One region of the Paenibacillus sp. FSL W8-0194 genome, then DNA from elsewhere that is predicted to be linked to it. Evidence: riboswitches for the same ligand, from Rfam matches in the RefSeq annotation. Region 1 holds a riboswitch; each other region holds the start of a gene.
What was found. Region 1 has a riboswitch for thiamine pyrophosphate ahead of MKY58_RS05610 (ECF transporter S component). Riboswitches for the same ligand answer to the same signal wherever they lie in the genome.
Positions count from the first base shown of each region.

Region 2: linked by a shared signal. The riboswitch ahead of MKY58_RS01375 (ABC transporter substrate-binding protein) and the one ahead of MKY58_RS05610 (ECF transporter S component) in region 1 are both predicted to bind thiamine pyrophosphate.
Region 3: linked by a shared signal. The riboswitch ahead of tenI (thiazole tautomerase TenI) and the one ahead of MKY58_RS05610 (ECF transporter S component) in region 1 are both predicted to bind thiamine pyrophosphate.
Region 4: linked by a shared signal. The riboswitch ahead of tenA (thiaminase II) and the one ahead of MKY58_RS05610 (ECF transporter S component) in region 1 are both predicted to bind thiamine pyrophosphate.

Region 1 is NZ_CP150205.1:1,311,637-1,317,039, forward strand. It holds gene MKY58_RS05600 (SDR family oxidoreductase) at 1-337, shown strand, start outside; gene asd (archaetidylserine decarboxylase) at 334-1,140, opposite strand; TPP riboswitch at 1,469-1,580, shown strand; gene MKY58_RS05610 (ECF transporter S component) at 1,686-2,294, shown strand; gene MKY58_RS05615 (ABC transporter ATP-binding protein) at 2,287-3,825, shown strand; gene MKY58_RS05620 (energy-coupling factor transporter transmembrane component T) at 3,822-4,631, shown strand; gene MKY58_RS05625 (YheC/YheD family protein) at 4,657-5,403, opposite strand, start outside.
Region 2 is NZ_CP150205.1:340,895-346,297, forward strand. It holds gene MKY58_RS01360 (ABC transporter ATP-binding protein) at 1-273, opposite strand, end outside; gene MKY58_RS01365 (ABC transporter permease) at 303-1,064, opposite strand; gene MKY58_RS01370 (MTH1187 family thiamine-binding protein) at 1,061-1,354, opposite strand; gene MKY58_RS01375 (ABC transporter substrate-binding protein) at 1,429-2,475, opposite strand; TPP riboswitch at 2,655-2,766, opposite strand; gene MKY58_RS01380 (endospore germination permease) at 2,941-4,002, shown strand; gene MKY58_RS01385 (spore germination protein) at 3,999-5,403, shown strand, end outside.
Region 3 is NZ_CP150205.1:1,566,166-1,571,568, forward strand. It holds gene sdaAA (L-serine ammonia-lyase, iron-sulfur-dependent, subunit alpha) at 1-724, shown strand, start outside; gene gcvH (glycine cleavage system protein GcvH) at 787-1,179, shown strand; gene pulA (type I pullulanase) at 1,637-3,703, shown strand; TPP riboswitch at 3,837-3,941, shown strand; gene tenI (thiazole tautomerase TenI) at 4,055-4,687, shown strand; gene thiO (glycine oxidase ThiO) at 4,671-5,403, shown strand, end outside.
Region 4 is NZ_CP150205.1:1,572,320-1,577,722, reverse strand. It holds gene thiE (thiamine phosphate synthase) at 373-1,053, opposite strand; gene thiD (bifunctional hydroxymethylpyrimidine kinase/phosphomethylpyrimidine kinase) at 1,050-1,862, opposite strand; gene thiM (hydroxyethylthiazole kinase) at 1,859-2,692, opposite strand; gene tenA (thiaminase II) at 2,689-3,387, opposite strand; TPP riboswitch at 3,519-3,623, opposite strand; gene MKY58_RS06825 (ThiF family adenylyltransferase) at 3,721-4,743, opposite strand; gene MKY58_RS06820 (thiazole synthase) at 4,755-5,403, opposite strand, start outside.

The sequences.
Region 1 (5,403 bases):
ACCCTTCGGCATCGATGTGGTTCTGGTAGAGCCCGGGGCCTACGGAACCCCGATTTGGGACAAGGGATTCGCGCAAATGAGCGCTCCCGAAGGTTCGCCTTACCGGGCCATGATGGACAAGGTGCTGGCGTTTTCGCGAAAAAGCGCACGACAAGGAGGCGACCCGAAGGAGGTAGCCGAACTCGTTGCGCGTATCGCATGCATGAAGCGGCCCGCGTTCCGGTACGCGCTGCCGGGGAGCACCCGGCTGACGCTCCGGGCCAAAGCGATCCTGCCGGGGCGTTTGCTGCAAAAGATGATCGCTTCCGTTCTGGGACGGGACGAAAGCGGATCTTAGCCCTTGTCCCGCGGGACCGGAGGGTGAAGCGTTCCGAGAAGCTGGCCCATCCGGACGTGGTCCCCGGGTTTCAGGCCGGCCCTTGGCGTAAACGTTCCGTCCTGCGTCAGCAGCACGACGGTCGAGCCGAATTCGAAATAGGCCAGGTCGTCGCCGTTGTTCCAGCGGGACACGGATTCGTCGTCGTAACGGATGCTGCTGACGTTCATGGCGCCGACCTTCACGACGGCCACCTCGCCGTATTCCCCGGCGATGTAGGTGATCAGCCGCTCGTTCCGGCACAGCACCGATTTCATCCGGGTCATGCCGAATTCGTTGACCGGATAAGCCCGGCCCTTGATATGCTCGCTTTCCGTACGCACCCCCGTAATGGGGGAATGGATGCGGTGGTAGTCGGTCGGGCTTAAATAAAGCACAAAAAAATAGCCGTGTTTGTACAGCTCCAAATGGGGGGAAAAGTTCAGCAGCTCCGCCACGGAATAATCCTGGCCTTTGACGTTTAATATCGTCCCCGCGCTAATGTCGCCCATGGCCGTTATTTTGGCGTCGACCGGGCTTGTCAGCACGTTCGGCCCTTCCTCGACCGGGCGCATGCCCGGCTTCAGCCGGCGCGAAAAAAACTCGTTCAGCGTCCGGTATTCGTGGATTTCCTTTTCGGCTTCGTCGGCCGGAATCTGATAGCTTTTTATAAAATAAGGGATGACGCCCCTGCTGAGCCTGCTGTGGGAAAAACGCCCCATCAATGCGGACAGCCACTTTCTTGAGGAGAGCTCCGTCATCAGCCTTAACAATCGTTTTGCCATGCTATTTCTCCCTTCGGATGGTGCTTCGAGTCGATTTATAGAGTTAACGTTCGCGGCCGCCTTATGGTTTCACCGAATTTCGGCCGGATCCGAAATGCGCAGCATACTATTTTTGGAACACTCTGAAATATATTGACATAGAATAGCGGTTAAATCAATAAGGTCTAACGCAAGACAGACGGCCGCATGCAGGGGGAGGGAAGTAGGGCAGGGGCTGCCGAGGAAAAATTTTTTCTGTTGCCAACCGGCACGGAATTGGTGTATTTTGGAACCAGGAACCGGACGCTTTCGCATGCTTCGTTTTTTTTGGCGAAGGGCGGTCCGTTACATATTGGGATGCGGGAGCTTGAGTGAATCAGGCTGAGATTGCAGCTGTATCCGCTGCTGACCGGGAATCTGATCTGGATAATGCCAGCGTAGAGAATTCGCGATAGAAGCCCATGGATTGGGCTTATTTAACCGTCTCTCTTTGCGTATCCAGGGCGGTTTTTTTCATGCCTATTTTTGCGCATTCCCGCTCACCGAAGAAGAGAGGAAGATGTAGGATGAATCACGTGCTTCAGGCGGAAAAAAGGAAAGGGCTGCGGCTGAGCGATTTGCTGGTCACGATTTTGCTGTCGCTTGTGCTTGGCGTCGTCTATCATTTTTGGAGCTCGGTGTACGATCTGTTCAAGCCGCTGTTTTTTCAGGCAGATGAGCTGGTGTACGGGGTCTGGTTTTTGGCGCCGACGCTCGCCATGCTGCTGATTCGCAAACCCGGCGTTGCCCTGTTGGCGGAGGTGGCGGCGGCCCATGTGGAAATTTTGTTCGGCAGCGAATGGGGCGTTCAGCTGGTGCTGTACAGCGTCGCGCAAGGCCTTGCGGCGGAACTGGTTTTTGCCTTGGTGCGCTACCGCAGCTTCAAGATGGGGACGGCGGCATTTGCGGGCGCGGCCGCTGCGCTCGGTTCGTTTGCGGTCGATGTTTATTTCGGTTACGTGACGGACTATACGCTCGGGATGATGCTGTTCAAATACGTACTCCGTATCATCAGCTCCGCGATTTTGGCGGGATATTTGGCGTTTGCGCTGGCGAAGGCGCTGGAGGCTACCGGCGTGACGCAGCTGCTGCGGCCCGTGACCCAAAAGGATTATGAAGCGCTTGACCATGATTGAGCCGCTTGATTTAGAACCGTTCGGGCCGGAGACCGTGGCGGGAGTCAGCAAGCTCAGGCTTAAATTTCCAGGAGAGCCGTCTTTTGTGTTCAAGGATTTGTCCCTGTCCGTTCGCCGCGGCGAGAAAGTGCTGCTGCTCGGGCCCAGCGGCTGCGGCAAATCGACGCTGCTGCAGGTGCTCGGCGGGCTGATTCCGCAAGTGATCGAGGTCCCGATCAAAGCGGAAGGCATCGTGGCGCCGGATTCCAGAGGGTACGTGTTCCAGGATCCGGATACGCAGTTTTGCATGCCATACGTCGACGAGGAGCTGGCGTTCGTATTGGAAAACCGCGGCATTCCGCGGGAACGGATGGTGCCCGAAATGCGCCGGGCCCTTGAAGCGGTCGGTTTGCGTCCGGATCTGCTGCATGTTCCGGTAGACAGCCTGTCCCAAGGCATGAAGCAGCGGCTGGCGCTGGCCTCCGTGCTGCTGCTGGAGCCCGAGGTCATTTTTCTGGACGAACCGTCCGCCCTCCTGGATCCCGAGGGAAGAAAACAGATGTGGGAGTCCGTCTGGAAAGCGGCGGAAGGGCGGACTTTAATCGTCGTGGAGCACCGGATCGAAGAGATTGCGGACCGGATGGACCGGATCGTCCTGCTGGCTCCGGACGGGAGCGTTCTCGGCGACGGCCCTCCCGCATGGGTTTTCGGCGCCTTCCGGCGGGAGCTGCAGCAGTACGGCATCTGGTATCCGGGCGTATGGGAGGATTTTTTCAAGGTGCTTGACCTGAGGCGGGGCGGAGCGGCGAAGCCGCTGGAGCCGGACGCATCCGCTCCGCTTCTGACGCTGCGGCGGTTTGCGGGATTCCGGGCCGGTCGGCCCGTGGTGCGGGCAGACGAGGCGCGGGTCGATCCCGGTGATTTTATCGCGGTCGTCGGTCCGAACGGGGCGGGCAAAAGCTCGCTTTTGCTCAGCCTGATGTCGCTCCTGCGCTTTCGCGGGGAATACCGGTTATGCGGGGAGGCCATGTCGGAAACGGAGGGCGCCTCCCGGAGAGCGCGCTGGGCCGTTCGTCCGCCCTCGGACCGGATCGGTTACGTGTTCCAAAACCCGGAATTCCAGTTCGTCGCGGAATCGGTGCTGGAGGAAGTCGGCTTTTCCGCGAAAGCGAAAAAAGAGGGGGAGGCCGAGGCCGAAGCGAAAGCGCGCGGGTTGCTGCGATTCTTTCATTTGGAAGGGCTGGAACGCCGCCATCCGTACCAGCTTTCCACCGGCCAAAAACGGAGGCTCAGCATGGCGGCCGCCGTCGCGGGCGAGCAGCCCGTCCTTTTGCTGGATGAACCGACCTTCGGCCAGGATGCCCGGAATACGTTTGCGATCCTCGATTACTGCCTGGAGATGCAGGAAAAGGGCGCAGCCATCGTGATGGTCACCCATGAAGAGAACATCGCCCGGCGTGTTGCCACGAAGGTGTGGGAGGTGCTGGACGGCGCGGTTGCCGAACGTCCGGCGATCGAGGCCGACCGGGCAGAAAGGCGGGCGGGCACATGATCGAATTGCTGAAACCGGCGCGGCAAACGGTGCTGCTGCGCACCAACCCGGCCATCAAGCTCGTCCTGTTTGTCGCGTTGTGCCTGGTCACGGTGCTGACGCGGAACATCGACTTCGCGGCGTACCAGGCGCTGGCATATACCGTTCTATTATTCGCGTTCGGCGGGTTTCCGGTCCGGAAGACGCTGCTGTTGGTTCTGCCGTTTGGTTTTCTTTTCGTCTCCTCCTCCATGACGATGATCCTGTTCGGGAAAGGGGACACGTTGTGGTGGCAGTGGGGGCTCTTTCGCATTTCGGAGGAAAGCTTTTACCGCGGGCTGCATCTGGGATTCCGCTCGATAGCGTTTGCGGCCGAAGGGTTGCTTTTTGTCAGCACGACGCCGTCCGTAAAGCTGTTTTACGCCTTGATGCAAAATTTCAGGCTGGCCCCGCGGTTTGCTTACAGCTTTATGGCTTCGATCCGCCTGCTGCCGATGGTGTGGGAGGAATTTATGATCCGCAGGCAGGCGCTTCAGGTACGGGGGATCGCGGTTCGCGGAAAAGGGTTGCGGGGGATGGCGGAGCATGTCCGGCTGTACGCCGTGCCGCTCCTGTCCCAAAGCATCCGCCGGGCCCACCGGGTAGCCGTTGCGATGGAGGCGAAGCAGTTTGACGGCGGGGGAAAAAGAACCTATTACTACCCGTCGAACGTCTCATGGACCGACGCGGCCGCCGTCCTGCTGCTTGCCCTCGCTCCATGCGCGGCTTATGCCGCCGCGGCCGTCTTCCCGTGGTTCGGCATCGCCGATGTCCGCTATCATTCCTAAACATGAGGGAACGAGGGAGCGGGCATCAGTCCCCAAGAAGATAACGCGCATAGGCCATGGGTTTGCGGTACGTTTCCTTCCACAGCCCGTTCAGGCCGGCCTTCCGGAAGCCGTAACGCTGATCGCGTCCGTTGCATTCGATAAAATAAGGTTTCCCCGTTTTCGACAAGCCGATGTCGAGCCCGAAGTCGGCCGCCCAGGGAAGATGCAGCTCCAATCTTGCGGCGATCCGCAGGGCAAGCTGTTTTACGTCCGTCAAGACGACATCGGGCGCCAAACCGGGAAGGCTTTCGGCAAGGACGGTTTCGGCGGGAAAAGCCCGGCCCCCTTGCGCCACGTTTGAAACGAAGGTACGGGAGGAGGCTGCCTTTGCATATAGACCGGTGATCTCCCATTGCCCGCTGATGCCCCGCTGCACGGAAACGCGCAGGTCGTACGGCCGGTCCTTGTACTCCGCCAGGGCGATGCGCTCCTGTACGAGGTAAGGCATGCGCGCGAGCCGTCTCCGCAGCATGGCCGGCAGCTGGTTTTGATGCAGCGTTACCGTTTTCCAGCCGGAGGATCGGCCGCTGGGGGAATAGGTAAGCTTCCAGGCCGCCCCGGCCCGGCGGAGCCGCCATATGCCGCGGCCGACGCTGCCGACGCAGGGCTTCATGACCAAATCGTCGTAATGCCGCATCATGTCCGTGATGGATGAGGATGTGGCATTTTGCGTTTCCGGGAGGTGGGGCGCAAGCAGCGGGTCTTTTTTGAGCAGATGATGTATTTCATC
Region 2 (5,403 bases), 970 kb from region 1:
GCCGGTTACGTCCGCGCCGTTCATGCGTATGCTGCCCGCATCCGGTTTGACGAGGCCGCCGATGATATGGAACAGCGTGCTTTTGCCGCTGCCGGAGGGTCCGAGGATGGAGACGAATTCGCCTTTGCCCACGGTCAGCGTCACGTCGTCCAGCACCTGCAGCCGGCTTCGCTTGGACCGGAAGGTTTTGCTGATGCCGGCCGCTTCGAGGGCGGGAACGGTTTGATTATCGCCGGTTTCCAGGGCAGCCGGCTTTTGTTCCAGCGTTGACATAGGTTTAGCAGCTCCTTTCTTTTCCGGTATCAGTTTTCCTGTTTCGGTTTCCACCGTACAAGCCATTTTTCAAGCAGGGCGATGATGCCGAACAGGAGCAGGCTTAGCGCCACGATGATCATGATGGCGACAAACATGCGATCGGTGCGGTAGCCCGATTTTTGCAGCATCATATAGTATCCGATCCCCTTGTCGGCACCGATCCACTCCGCAATGACCGCTCCCATCACGCTGTACGTCGCCGCGATTTTGACGCCCGAAAAGATCGCGGGCAGCGCGTGCGGCAGCTCCAGCTTGGCGAAAATTTGCCGCTTGTTCGCGCCGATCATCCGCATGTAATTCAGCATGACCCGGTCGGTCTGCTTCAGTCCGCCCATCGTGGCGACGGCAACGGGGAAAAAGCAGACCAGGGTAATGACGATCAGCTTGGGCAGCAGCCCGAAGCCGAACCAGATCATCAGGAGCGGGGCAAGCGCGATGGTCGGAATGTTTTGGCTCAAAATGAGCAGCGGGTACAAGGCCGACTTAAGAAACGGGACCAGGTGCAGGATCAGCGCGATGATCATCCCGACCGCCGTTCCGATGATAAATCCTTCGAGCGTCAGCCTCACCGTTGCCCCGACATGGCCCCACAGATCCCCGGCCCCAACTGCGGTTTCCTTGGCGATATCCACCGGGGAGGGGAGGATCCATTTTTCGATATGAAACAGCGAGGTGCTCAGTTCCCATGCGACCAAAAAGAAGAGGACCGCCACAAAGGGCGGCCATACGCTATTCCACCAACGTCTCATGGACGGTATTTCTCCGTAAGCCGCTCCATGCTGATGCCGCCGGGACGATGGGCGATTTTGATCTGGGAAATGATGCTTGGGCTGCCCGCCTCCACAAGAGCTTCATGCATGCGGCGCACGACGTCGAGCAATTCCTCGAGTTCGCCTTCCATCGTCGTTTCAAGCGGGTGCACCTCGTATTTGACGCCAGACTTTTGGATCACTTCGATGGCGCGGTCGACGTAATCGTAGGAATCCTCGTTGTTCGGCGTTTTTGGAATGACCTGTATGCTGAGCAGGGTATGAGCCATATCAATCACGTCCTTTTAAAATTTGATGATTGCTGTAATCACGCAGCGGGTTCGCTTGGTACAGCGATCCTTACCTATTGCTGCGGCAAAAAGTCGTTCGTAAACGCGTTTTCGACGTCCAGCGGCTTGTCGAGCAGCTTATGCTCGTACATCCAATCCGAATATCCTTTCCATACCTGTTCCTTCTGCTCGCCCCAGCGCTTGGCATCGTCCTGGTATTTCGGGCTGAGCCACTTCTGGCTGGCCATGACGAGATCCTTGTCGAGCTCGGGCACGGCTTTGATCAAGATGTTGGCTGCATCCTCGGGATGCTCAATCGCGAATTGATAACCTTTGGAGGTAGCGCGCATAAACGCTTTGACCAGCTCCGGATCTTCCTTGATCTGCTTTTCATTGGTGACGAGGACCGGCGTGTAATAATCCAGCTTGTCGGAGAAGTCTTTGACGTACAGCATATCGAGCGGCTCCTTGCGGAGCTCGGCTTCGATGCCGGTCCAGCCGTAGAAAATCCAGGCGAAATCGATGTCGCGTTTCACCGCCGTAAAATAATCCGCTTCGCCCATGTTGACGATTTTCAGCTTGCTGACGTCGGCCTTGTCGATGTCCATGATCGAATCGATCACGGCTTTTTCCACCGGGGAGCCCCAGCCGCCGTACGTTTTGCCTTCAAAATCCTTCGGCCGTTTGATGTTCCGGTCCACGGGCGCGGCAAAACCGGAAGTGTTATGCTGGATCACCGCCGCGATCGACACGAGCGGAACGCCTTGCGTGCGCGCTTGGGTGACGTTTTCCTGCACGCTGACGCCAAACGGCACCTTGCCCGATGCCACCATCGCCTCCGCGCCGCCGGCTCCCGGCTGCACGATGTCGACGTTCAGGCCTTCTTCTTCGTAGTACCCCTTTTCTTTGGCGACGTAGAGTCCTGTATGGTTCGTGTTCGGCGTCCAGTCCAGCACGACTTTGACATCCTTCAGCTTTTTGGGCTCGCCGCCGCCGGCCGAGGAGGTTTCCCCGGATGGCGTCCCCTGGCCCGTCGTTTGGGCGTTTCTGCTTCCGCAAGCGGCCGGAACCAGCACAAGCAGGAATGCCAGCAAAAACAGTCCGATTTTTTTCGTTTTCATTGTGTTTCTCTCTCCCTTGTCCATTTAATCCCCTTCATTTTGCAAAAGAATCGCGTTTCCATATCTGGAGGCGAATCACGGGACCGCGGCCGTCTTTATTTTCGCCGGAAGGTCCGATCATTCAACAAAAAAAGCGCCCCGGATGCGGGACGCTTAAGGCGCAAGGATGACATGGCGAACGCCATGACGATGGCTTTTCCTACGCTGGCATTACCCAGATCAGGTTTAAGGGTCAGTATCTTGGAGGGATACAATCTCAGCCGGCCGATTCCAGCACCCCGGATTCTTATGAAGTTAACGGGTTATTACATTGGTATTATAGTCCTAAGCTCGGAATAATTCAACGCTTTCGGCCGCGCGGCTGGACAAGCCAGCGTATAAATGACCGTAGAAATGCCACTATAAGGATGAAAGGAGTCTGGTTTTTACAGGGGGCTGAGGAAAATCAAAACAAGCATTTCGTTCATTCAAACGGTCATGATTTTGATGCTGAGCACCGGCCTGCTGAATCATGTCATCATCATTCCTATTTTGCTTGACGCGGCAAAACGGGACGCCTGGATTTCGGTGCTGCTGGCATGCGGACTCACGCTCGTATGGGCGGCATTTCTTTATGCGGGCATGGCGAAACTCAATAAACGCCATCTGTTCGATTGGTTGGCCAAAGCCTATCATCCGATCGTGGGCCGCGTTTTGGCCGTTTTCATTGGTTTGTACCTGTTTGCCATTTGCGCGGTAACGACCCGGGATACCATATATTGGATTCATTCGACCTTCTCTCCCGAAACGCCCATTATGATCTTTTCGTTTCTGTTCCTTCTGATCTCGGCTTTAAACGCTTTTTTGGGCATTCAATCCGTTGCCAATACCGCGAGTTTATTGCTGCCGATGGTGATTGTGCTTGGCTTTTTTGTCATGTCGTTTAATATGCCCCACAAGGACTACTCCTTGCTGAAGCCGATGCTTGAACTTGGCATGGGGCCCGTGTGGAAGGGGACGCTTTATGCGGGGGCCGGCTTTGCCGAAGTCATCATGATCTTCTTTTTGCAGCATCATATCCGAACGCGCATAACCTATGTTTCCTTGGCCGTCACGGTTTTGCTTTTTTTAGGACTCACTCTGGGGCCCGTCATGGGCGCCATCGTCGAATTCGGGGCGGACGAAGCGGGCAAGCTCCGGTTTCCTGCTTACGAGCAATGGAGGCTCCTGAACATTGGCCGATACGTCGAGCATCTGGACTTTTTTAGCGTCTACCAATGGTTCTGCGGCGCATTTTTGAGAATTTCGCTCGCTTTGTTCCTCATTCTCGACGTTTTTCGGGTGAAGGGCAAAAAAGCGAAAGCGTGGGTGCTGGGGGGCATTTTTATCGCCATATTAATCATCATGGCCGTTCCTTTCAGCGACCGGTATTTTATGAAGGCCCTGTCCGTCTATGTGCTTCCCGTATCGGTGTGGGGAATAGCGGCTTTTTCGGTGATCATCACGGGGCTGATCGGCTTGGCCCGGCGAAGGGGGAGAATATCGTGAAAAGCCGTGAACGAAAGGAAGCCCAGGCCGTCGAAGGTATCGTTACGGAGCTGTTTGGATCAAGCTCGGATATCCGAAGAAAAACGATTCCGTTATCGGTACCGGGTTATTCGGTTCAGCTGATTTACTGCCAGGGATTGTCCGATACGGCAAGAGTGGAGCAATGGGTCGTGCCCGAACTGATGAATATACCGGAGCAGATCCTGCTGTCGGACGAGATGGATTGGCCGCGCAAAATTCCGTTCCCCATGGACCCGATCCCCGAGGACCAAAGGGAGGCGGCAATGAAAGAGACCGTGCTCGCGGGAGACCTTCTGCTAATCTTCGCGCCGTCGAACAGCTGCTACTCGATGATTATGACCAATGCGCCCAAACGGCAGCCGGAGGAGCCGAACACGGAGGTTTCGACGAGGGGGCCGAGGGACGGTTTTATCGAGGACTCGTACACCAATATCGCTTTGATCCGAAGACGGCTGAAGACCCATCTCCTTGCCGTCGAGGAGTTTACGATCGGTTCCGAAACGTCGACGAAAGTTCATCTTCTGTACCATAAGGAGACGATCCAGGAGCATGTGCTGCAGGAGATCCGAACGAAACTTTCCCGCGTGAACGTCAAAGGCCTTGTGAGCAACAGCCAACTCGAAGAGATATTGACTGGCTTCTCGCTTTTTCCGCTGATGACTTATACGGGAAGGCCGGACTATGCCGTCAACGCGCTGCTTCACGGGAAATTTGCGATCGTCATGGGCGGCGCTCCGACGGTGCTCATCGCCCCGGCGAGCTTCAACTTCCTGCTCAACTCCTCGGAGGACGCGCACCTCGTTAATGTCGTGGTTGCTTTTACGCGTTTTTTGCGGATTTGCGGCGTGCTGCTTTCCCTGTTCCTGCCGGGGTTTTGGATTGCGCTGACGACGTACCATCAGGACCAAATCCCTTTTACGCTGCTGGCGACCTTGGTGAATTCCAGGCAGGGCGTGCCGCTCCCGGCTCCTCTGGAGGCGATGGTGATGCTGCTGTTGTTCGAGATTTTCCGCGAAGCGGGCATGCGGCTTCCTTCCGCGTTTGGGCAGACCTTATCGGTCGTTGGCGGGCTGATCATCGGCCAAGCTGCTATCAGCGCAGGAATTGCGGGCCCGGGGACGATCGTCGTCATCGCCATATCGGTGCTTGCGACGTTTACTTTGGTGAACCAGTCCCTGGTGAACATCGTCAGTCTGTTTCGCATTCTCGTGCTTCTGATCAGCGGGCTGTTGGGGTTGTTCGGCACGCTGTTCTGCCTGCTGGCTTTGGTCCTGTTCATGGTCAACCTGCGCTCTTTCGGCACGTTCTATTTGTCTCCGGTAAGTCCTCCGAGATTCAGGGAGTTGCATAAAATCCTGTTTCGGATGCCGTGGGGAAAAG
Region 3 (5,403 bases), 250 kb from region 1:
GGGCGACGCCAAGAAGGTTGCGGATTACATGCGGCAGGGCGATACGTCGCTCGGCGAGCCCTCCGCCATGGCGATGGCTTACGCGCTCGCCGTCTCCGAAGTGAACGCCTCGATGGGGAGAATCATCGCCACGCCGACGGCGGGCTCCTGCGGCATCATTCCCGGCGTGTTCGTCAGCTCGCAGGAACGCTTCGGCTGGGAGGACGACAAGCTGGTGCGCGGCTTATTTACGGCCGGGGCGATCGGGTACGTCATTGCCAACAACGCGTCGATTTCCGGCGCGGAAGGCGGCTGCCAAGCCGAGGTCGGATCGGCGATCGGCATGGCGGCCGGGGCGATGGTCGAACTGAGGGGCGGCTCGCCGCTTCAGGCCGTCCACGCGGTCGGCCTGGCCTTGAAAAACTGCCTCGGCCTCATTTGCGATCCCGTTGCGGGACTCGTGGAAATTCCGTGCATCGTCCGCAACGGCCTCGGCGCCGTCACCGCGCTGGCAGCCGCCGATATGGCCCTTGCCGGCGTCGGCAGCGTCATTCCCGCCGACGAGGTCATCGGCGTCATGCTGGAGGTCGGCAGCGCCATGCCGAGCAAACACCGGGAAACGGGCAAAGGCGGCCTTGCCGCCACGCCTACCGGCCGCAGGCTGACCCGAGAGCTGGTCGAGCAGCGCCGCCGCAAAGCCAAGGAAGCCAAAGAAACCAAGCAGCCGCCGTCAGACACCCCATAATGGCTCATTAGCAACCCTATTTCGAAGGATGACGACAAGAATCGAAGGAGAGTCGAAAAACGATGAGCAATGTGAAAGAAAACCGTTGGTACAGCAAGGATCACGAATGGGTCGAAAAGGTAAGCGGAAACGTCGTGCGCATCGGCATCAGCGATTTCGCCCAGCATCAGCTTGGCGACATCGTATTCGTGGAGCTTCCCGAAGAAGGCGCAAGCGTACAGGCTGAAGAAAGCATCGGCACGATCGAATCCGTCAAAACCGTGTCGGACCTTTTCAGCCCCGTCAGCGGTCAAATCGCCAAAATCAATCCGCGGCTCGGCGACGAGCCGGAGCTCGTCAACAACGAGCCGTACGACGGCGGGTGGATGGCTGAAATCGAAGTCGAAGGCGATCTGGAGGAGCAGCTCTCGGCTTTGCTCAGTCCGGAGCAATACGCAGAGTTTCTCGAAGAGTAGCTTTCAATCCGAAAAAACGGAGGGGAAAGGCGTCGGATCCGGCATGATCCGGCGCCTTTTTTGCGCCTGAATCCGCGCTGAAGCGCCTGAATAAGCGGGAGGGCCGAAGTCCGCCTTAAAGGGCCTGCAGCCGCGACGCCCCGCCTAAATGGCGGCGCAGCTGCGCCGTTGCCGCCTTCCGCAAGCCCGCAACCACGATCCGCCTATTTTGACGGCGGCACGCTTCAAATTGGGCTCTTTCGATGCATACAAACCTGTACATTTGGCAACAAAAGCACATAGGATAGGTTAGGCTTTTTGACGTAGGGATGATGCAAAATCCGGTTCCGGCCGCTCCCGGAAACAGTATGTAGCCGAACCAAACTTTGTCGCTGTCTATTTCGGACTGAAAGTCTGTTTTGGGGATTATGCAGCATCCTTGCGTGCATCGAATGTCATAGCTTACGGTGGTGTAATCATGAGGGAAATCACGGAGTATTACGGCGGACGGGATTTGGGCTGCACGTATAGCAAAACGGAAAGCGTTTTTAAGCTGTGGGCGCCCGGGGCCGCAAAAGTGACGCTCGCGCTTTATGAGGATGCGGGTTGTTATAACGCGGACGGCGAGGTCTTCGATCATGCGGGCGGACTCGAAGTCGGGATGAAAAAGTGGAAGGACGGCGTATGGTTTTTGCGATTTTCCGGCGATCTTGCCGGCCGCTATTATATGTACAAAATCGAGCACCCGGATGGAACCGTCCGCTATGCCGCCGATCCGTATTCGAAAGCCGTCAGCGCCAACGGCGCCAGGTCGGCGATCGTGGACATGGAAGCCTGGAACCCACCCGGCTGGGAAGCGGACCGCAGGCCGCCCATGGCCGGGTGCAAAGACGCCGTTTTGTATGAACTACATGTGCGCGATTTTTCGGCCGACCCTGGCGCCGGTTTTCAACATAAAGGAAAATTTAAAGCGTTTACGGAAACGGGACTGCGCGATAAGGACGGCAATGCGATCGGCATCGACCATCTGGAGGAGCTTGGAGTCACGCATGTCCACCTGCTGCCGGTATTCGATTTCCAAACGGTGAACGAACTGCAGGCGGACGATCCCGGCGCTTCCGGGCCGAAGTACAATTGGGGGTATGATCCGCAGCATTTTAACGTGCCGGAAGGCTCCTACGCGACCGATCCGACCGTGCCGGGTCTCCGGATCCGCGAATTCAAGGAAATGGTCATGGCGCTGCACGGCAAAGGGATCCGCGTCGTGATGGACGTCGTGTACAATCATACCTACAGCGTCGAGGACGGACCGTTCGAGGCGGTCGTGCCCGGGTACTTCTACCGCAGGGACGCCGAAGGCAGGCTGGCAAACGGTTCCGGCGTCGGCAACGAGCTGGCGACCGAGCGCCCGATGGTCCGGAAATTCATCCTCGATTCGGTTCGTTATTGGGCGGACGAATATCACATCGACGGATTTCGCTTGGACTTGATGGGACTGATCGATACCGATACCGTCAAGCTGATGGTCGAAGAGCTGCGCCGCGAGGCGGACCCGGCCATCATCGTCTACGGGGAGCCCTGGACGGGCGGGGAATCTCCGCTTGCGCGGCAAACGTTGAAAGGCAGCCAGAGGAATCTCGGCTTTGCCGTATTCAACGACCATTTCCGCGGCGCGATCAAAGGGGACAGCGACGGCGAAGGGAAAGGTTTTGCCACGGGCGGAACGGGCACGGAAGCGGCGGTCCTTGAAGGGGTCAGGGGATCGATTTGCGATTTCGCGGATGCTCCGCTCGAATCGGTCAATTACGTGACCGTTCACGACAATTTGAATTTATGGGATAAAGTGCTGGCGACGCAGGGGCTGCGGGACGAGGCCAATTTTCCGGACATCCGAAACGGGGAACTCGTTCATGAAGGGAGCCTGCATGAGGCCGTGGAAAAATCCGAGCCGTACCGGAGCATAGACGGCGAGAACATCATGAAAAGCGAGACGGTAAAACGCGCCCTCCTGGCCAACGGCATCGTGCTGACCTCCCAAGGGATTCCGCTCATTCATGCCGGTGACGAGCTGCTCCGCACGAAATACGGGGATCATAACAGCTACCGCAGCGGCGATGCCGTCAATGCCATAAGGTGGGAAAACAAGCGGAGGTTTAGGCCGGTTTTTGACTATTACCGGGGCCTGATTGAGCTTCGGAGAAGCCACCCCGCCTTTCGCTTGACCTCCCGGGAGCAGATTGACAATCATTTGGAAACGCTCCGCTGCGGGGACCAGGTGGTCGCTTTTATGCTGAAGGACTTTGCGGGCGGCGACGCTTGGAAAAACATCATCGTCGTCTATAACGCGAACAACCATGAGATTAAGCTGGACGTTCCTTTTTCCAAAACCGGCTGGAAGGTCGCGGTAAACGAAGAGCGTGCCGGGAACGAGGCGCTTGATTGGATCTGGGACGAACAGGCGGTTGTTCCGGCTCTATCCATGAAGGTGTTGTTCGAGGATGCGGGCGGCATCAGCCAAGCCCATCGATTTCTGCTTACGCGTTGACTGCCGCCGCGTTTTTCCGGTTTTCGGTCCGGGGGCGCTTTGGCCGGATGCTTCGGATGCGACGGCTGAAAAAACAGGATGGAAGAGATTGCCACATGCCGGAATTCATGTTATAGTAAATTTCAATTTCATAGCAAATCACTAGGGGTGCCTGACGGCTGAGACGGAAGTGCGATTTCCGGACCCTTTGAACCTGATCTGGAGCGATGCCAGCGGAGGGAAGTGGTAAGAACAACGTTTTATGCTTGCGCCTTATGCGTTTTTTTGGGGCGCAAGGCTGTCGACGTGCGGAAAAGGCCACTTTCTTTCGGGAAAGCGGCCTTTAATTTTTTTTGCGGGAGTTGAGGTCCTGTGGCAGGGAGGGAACTGCATGTCGTTTCGACGGGAAGGCAGCCGCTGGATGAGCTGGCGAGAATTGCCGGCCTCATCCATCCATACGTGGATGCGTTTCATGTAAGGGAACGGGCCAAAACGGCGCGCGAGCTGCTGGAGGGAATCGGAATGCTGCTGGCTGCGGGGGTTCCCGCAAACCGCATCGTGGTGAACGATCGGGCCGACGTCGCGGCTGCCGCCGGGGTGCGGGGCGCGCAGCTCGGGCATCACAGCCTGGATGTATCCGATGTGAAGAAGTGGTTTCCGCAGCTGCGGATCGGCCTGTCGGTCCATTCGCTGCACGAGGCCGTGGAGGCCGAGGAGAAAGGGGCCGATTACGTGATTTTCGGGCATGTCTATGCGACGGCATCCAAGCCCGGTTCTCCGGCCCGCGGACCCGGGGAACTGAGGCTGCTCGCGAGCCGCGTCCGCATTCCCGTTATCGCCATCGGCGGGGTGAAGCCGACGAACGTGGCGGAGACGCTTGAAGCCGGCGCGGCGGGCGTGGCTGTCATGAGCGGGATTTTGGAAGCGGCAGACCCGGTCAGCGCTGCTGCCGCTTATTATCAATGTTTACATAACGGGAGGGAAAACCATGGTCCATCAAGCTGACGTTGCTGACGTCGTCGTGGTCGGAGGCGGCGTCATCGGCGGTTCCATCGCGTACCATCTGGCAAAGAAGGGCAGGCGCGTATTGATTCTGGAGCGGGAGACAATCGGCTCCGGCGCGTCGGGCGCGGCGGCCGGCATGCTCGGCGCCCAGTCGGAGACGCACCGGGCGGACGTGCTGTTCGACCTCGCTCGGCAGAGCCGGGCGATGTTTCCCCGGCTGGCGGAGGAGCTGAGGGAGCTTACCGGCATCGACATCGGACTGGTGCAGAAAGGGCTTTTGAAGGTGGCGTTGACGCCGGACCAGGCCGCCGATTGCCGGCGGATGATCGCCTCTCAACGCCAAGCCGGGGAAACGGCGGCGTGGCTTACGCCTGCCGAAGCTAACGAGTTGGAGCCTAACCTGACGGGCCGCATCGAAGGCGCGATGCGGATTCCCGGGGACGGGCAGGTGTCGGCGCCCGAATTGACGGCCGCCTATGTCCGGGCAGCCGTCATGCTCGGCGCCGAAGCCAAGGAGAATTGCAGCGTTCGTTCGCTGCGGCTGGAACGGGGGCGGGTTACCGGCGTCGTCACGGATGAAGGGACGATAAGCTGCGGACAGGCGGTCATCGCTGCAGGCGTCCACGGCCAGCGGCTGCTGGCGCAAGCGGGAATCGAAACCGGCGTATACCCGGTGAAAGGCGAATGCTTTTCGGTCGTAACGGAGGTCCCTTTGG
Region 4 (5,403 bases), 260 kb from region 1:
CAGGATTGCACATACTGTAGAATGAAATGAACCCTGTTTATGAGGGAATCTGCCCTTTACTTTAACAAATAAAGGAGCGGATTGTAAATGACGGATTCCCTTCTGCCGAAGCATTGGCGCATCCTTCCCTATTTTGCCCCGGACGGGCCGGACTGAACCGGGCGGTAAGTCTGAGTGCGTTCATCTTCGAATGACCCCTTGCCAATTCAGCCTGTAAGCAAAGACGTATGCATGGTTTTCCTTTTCGGTGCAACATGCCCTGTCATGCGGTACATTCTCGAGCTGATGCGCAGCGTTACCTTGTTGTTGGATTCATATCCGCGATCATCAAGGATTCCGGATCCATCCTTCGGGACGTCAAACCGGGATATGTTAAGCTTGGGGATTTCGTCCGGCCATGGATACGGTCAACGCGCGGGACAGCTCCATCGCCGCCAGGTACGGATCGGGCGTTTGCGTAATCGCTGAAATGACCGCGATGCCGTCCGCCCCCGCTTGAATCACCTCAGGGGCGCGGGCTGCGGTAATGCCTCCGATGCCGACGACCGGCATGGCCGCATGCATCCGCCGGATATTCCGCAGCATTGCCGTGCCTTGAACCGGGCGGGCATCCTCTTTGGAAACGGTCGGAAAAACCGGGCCGACCCCGAAATAATCGGCACTCAGCTCCGCGCCAAGCTTGGCTTCTTCAAGCGTATGCACGGACAAGCCCAAAATTTTGTTCCCGATGCGTTCCCTCACCCGGTCCGCCGGCTCGTCCTCTTGTCCGATGTGCACGCCGTCGGCGTCCAAAGCAAGCGCCAGGTCGACGTCGTCATTGACGATAAGCGGCACGCCGTATCGCCGGCAAACCGCAAGGATGCGTCCGCCCAGCTCGGCCTTGGCGTTCCCCGCGAGCGCATTCCGCCCTTTCTCGCGAAGCTGTACCATCGTGACCCCGCCCCGGATGGCTTCCTCCACGACCTCCGCCGCATCTTGCCTGCAGTTGACGCTGCCGACGACAAGATAAAGCTTCAGCCTTTCCTTCAAATCGGCCGGTTCAAAGCGTTTCACCGGACCAGCTCCTTCCTGCGCCGGTACGCCCAATGATTGGTCGGGCCGCTGCCTCCTCCGATACCAAGCGCCTCCTCGATGGCGGCCTGGATGTAATCCCTTGCGGTATGTACGGCTTCGCCAGGGGACGCCCCTTTCGCAAGTTCGGCCGTAATGGCCGCGGAAAACGTGCAGCCCGTTCCGTGCGTATGTTTCGTCGCTATTCTGGGCCGCGCGATCTCCGTAAACGACTCCCCGTCGTACAGCAGGTCGACGGCCTCGTCCGACGCCGGATCGTGGCCCCCTTTAATGACGACCATTTTGACGCCGAACTCCGCGATTGTTATTGCTGCTTCGCGGCGCTCCTCCATCGAGGCAATCGGCCGCCCGGCAAGCACTTCCGCCTCCGGTATATTCGGGGTGACGATGAGCGCAAGCGGCAGCAGCCTGCGCGTCAACGCCTCGACGGCATCGTCCCGCAGCAGTTCCGCCCCGCCTTTGGCGATCATGACCGGATCGACGACCACCCGGTTCCATCCGAATGTTTCGATCTGATCCGCAACCGCTTCGATAATGTCGGCGCTGAACAGCATGCCCGTTTTGACTGCGTCCGGGCCAAGATCCGTCCCCACGGCATGGATTTGCCCGGCAACGGCTGCGGCCGGCAGCGGATAGACGCCGTCCACGCCCAGCGTGTTTTGGATCGTAACCGCCGTAATCGCCGACATTCCGAATGCGCCGAGCTCCTGGAACGTTTTCAGGTCGGCCTGGATTCCGGCTCCGCCGCCGCTGTCCGAACCGGCTATCGTCAAGGCTTTCGGAACGCTCATTGCACGAACCCCCTTCCGGCCGAAACCGGGTGCTCGCTAAGCGCCTCTTCCGGAAGCGGATATTGATCCATTTCGGACAAGGCGTCAAGGAACGCGGCTTGAAAGCTTCCCGGCCCGCGGCCGCCTGCCGCCGCGTACGCCCGCGATGCCGCCGCCCCGTAAAAGGCAAGCGCAGCCGCCCCGGCCGTCAACAAATCCGTTTCAACGGCGGCAAACGCGCCGATGACCGACGTCAACAGGCAACCCGTCCCGGTTACGCGGGTGAGCATCGGATGTCCGCCCCGGACCACGTATCCCTTCAATCCGTCCGTAATGACGTCCTCCCGGCCGGTGATCGCCACGACGCTGCCGAGACGGCAGGCGGCCCGCACCGCGAGGTCGACCGGAGGCTCCGATTCGGACTCTTCCGCATCCACGCCTTTGATGGCCGCCGTTTCGCCGATCAGGTTCGCGATTTCGGCCGCATTGCCGCGAACCAAGGCGACGCGGACTTCCCGCAGGATCTCCAGGGCGGCTTTCGTCCGGAACGGAGTGGCGCCTGCGCCTACCGGATCGAGAATCACCGGCACTCCGTGCAAATTCGCCGACCGGCCGGCAATGATTGCGGCTTCGACCAGCCCGGCGCTGAGCGTGCCCAGGTTCAACACCAGCGCGCCCGCTATTTTCGCCATATCCGCAACTTCCTCCCGGGCATAGGCCATGACGGGGGACGCTCCGATCGCCAGCAATCCGTTCGCCGTAAAATTCGTCACCACCATATTCGTGATGTTGTGCACGAGAGGCCTGCGCCGCTTGACGATGCCGGGCAAATGCTGCATATCCTCGATCATCGTCCCACCCCTTCCGCCGGGATCATGGGAACCGGCCATTCTTCCAGCGTATATGCCATGTCCCAGAACATGTACTCCAGACGGCAGCTTGCCGCGAAATGCTCCTTGAGACGTTTTTTCCGGTCGGAAGACAAACCTTGCGCCCGCTCGTCCAGCAGCAGACGCATCTTATCCGTAATCCCGCCTTCGAAGCGGCCGTAAAAGTGCATCCAATCGTAAAACGGATGGGAACGGTCCGGCTTCACTTCCGCCAGCAATTTGGCGCCGATCTCCGTATACGTCCAAGGGCACGGCAGCATCGCCGCCAAAATATCCTCAAGCGTTCCTCCATGGGCCACGCTCAGCATGTGGCGGACATAGTGGTTCGCCGACGGGGCAAGCGGGTAACCCTGCAATTGTTCGTACGAAACGCCCGTCACGCTGCAAAAATTGTTGTGCGGATGCGTTTCGCTGTGCAGGATGAACGAAATTTGCTCGTTAAAAAGGGCCATCGTGTCGCGGCTGTCGCATTTCGAGATCGCGATTCCGTATAACTGGATATAGGCGTTCAAATACTCGAAATCCTGCTTCACGTAATGGATCAGCTGCTCCTTCCGCAAAGTTCCCTCCGCAATGCCGCGCACGAACGGATGGTCAAAAATGGCGCGAAAAATCGGATCCGCTTCGTTTCGAAGCTCATCGGTAAAACGGGTCATGCCAACACCTCCGAATGAATTTGGATGAAATCCAAACAAGAAGAAGCCGGAAGCGGCCGATCAAACTCAAAAAAGCCGCCCCGAAATGGAGCGGCTCCGAAACGCTATCAGCATGAAAAGGCATGGGATAGGCGAAGTCCGTTCCACTTCCCTACGCCGGTATGATCCGGATCAGGTTCAAAGGGTCCAAGCATCCTTGTCTCAGCCGCTTGCTCGCGGCTCCCCCAGTGGATTTCGTATGAAGTTCGTTTTTCACCCTTTACTTTATCCTTCAAGCCGCCGCTTGTCAAACCGGAAACATCGGCGCCGAATGTTCCCTCCGCCCCTTCGGACTCAGCCTAAATAGCGGTGGTACAAGCTTTTGGCTTCCGCGATGTCCTTCGTTCCGTGCACGAGCACCCGCCCGTCCCAAAAAACCGTCAACCGGCATCCTCCCGCCGCAAAAGACACGAGATACGGGTTCTCCTTGACCTCGCCGCCCTGCCGGGACAATCTGCGCGCCAGCTCCTTCAAATCGCGCCGGACCGGTGCGGGCGGACGAATTTGCACTGTATCCCGGCCGCACAACACGGCTGTCCGGGACTGATTGGCCGGCTGCAGGTACGGGTGGGTGCGGTGTTTTCCGCATGACGGGCAATCCGGCTTCTTCATGCCCCCCACCCGGATCGCGGCATGGGCGCCCGTCCATAAATCGAACGAAACGAGCTTGCCGTGCAAAGCATCCCGATCGCCTACCAACAGCTTAAGCGCTTCGGAGGCTTGGTAAGCCGCGACCATTTGCGCCGCCGGAGCGATGACGCCGGCCGTATCGCAAGTTGCGCCGCCGGTCGGCACCTTCCCAAGCAAACAGTAGAGACATGGCGTTCGGCCGGGCACGATCGTGAAGGTTATGCCGTAACTGCCGACGCAAGCGCCGTAAATCCATGGAATGCCCAGCTTCTGGGACAAATCGTTGATCACGAGCCGCGTCTCGAAGTTGTCCGTCCCGTCGAGGATGACGTCCACGCCCTGCGCCAGCCCTTCGATTTCCGCAGCGGCGGCGTCGGCGACGACGGCCCGGATATCGATGTCCGAATTGATGCGTTCCAGGCGGGCTTTGGCCGCCGCCGCTTTCGGCAGGCGCAGCAGGGCGTCTTCTTCGCAGTACAGCTGCTGCCGCTGCAGATTGTTCGTCTCCACGTAGTCGCGGTCCACGATGGTGACGGTGCCTACGCCTGCGCGCACAAGCGTTTCCGCGCTTACCGACCCCAGCGCTCCCGCGCCGACGATCAGGACATGCCCCTCTCCAAGCTTCCGCTGGCCGTCCGGACCGATTTTGGGGAACAACGCTTGCCTCGAATACCGATCGTTATGCATCCCGTCCCCGCTCATGTGACGCTGATTCCCTCGAGCGGGCTGCTGGCGGTCCCGCAGCGCTTTTTCGGAATGCGGCCGGCTTCGTAGCCGAGCCGCCCCGCTTCGATGGCGAGCTTCATGGCGAGGGCCATTTTTACCGGGTCCTTGGCGCCCGAAACCGCCGAATTAAGCAGCACGCCGTCGGCGCCAAGCTCCATGGCGACGGCCGCGTCCGACGGCGTGCCGATGCCGGCGTCGACGATGACGGGCACGGTCGATTGCTCGATGATAAGGCTCAAGTTCAAGGGGTTCACGATTCCTTGGCCGGAGCCGATCGGCGAGGCTCCCGGCATCACCGCGTGCACGCCGAGTTCCTGCAGCCGCTTCGCCAGCAGCACGTCGTCCGACGTGTAGGGCAGCACGATGAACCCTTCCTCCAGCAGCATTTCCGAAGCCCGCAGCGTTTCGATCGGATCGGGGAGCAGCGTCTTCATGTCGCCGATCACCTCGACCTTGATCATGTCGCATAATCCGGAGGCTTTGGCGAGCCTTGCGATGCGCACCGCTTCCTCCGCCGTCCGCGCGCCTGCCGTATTGGGCAGCAGCGTAAACCGTTCGATGTCGATCATCTCCAAAAAATTTGGCTGGTCCGGTTCGTAAATGTTCATCCGCCGAACGGCA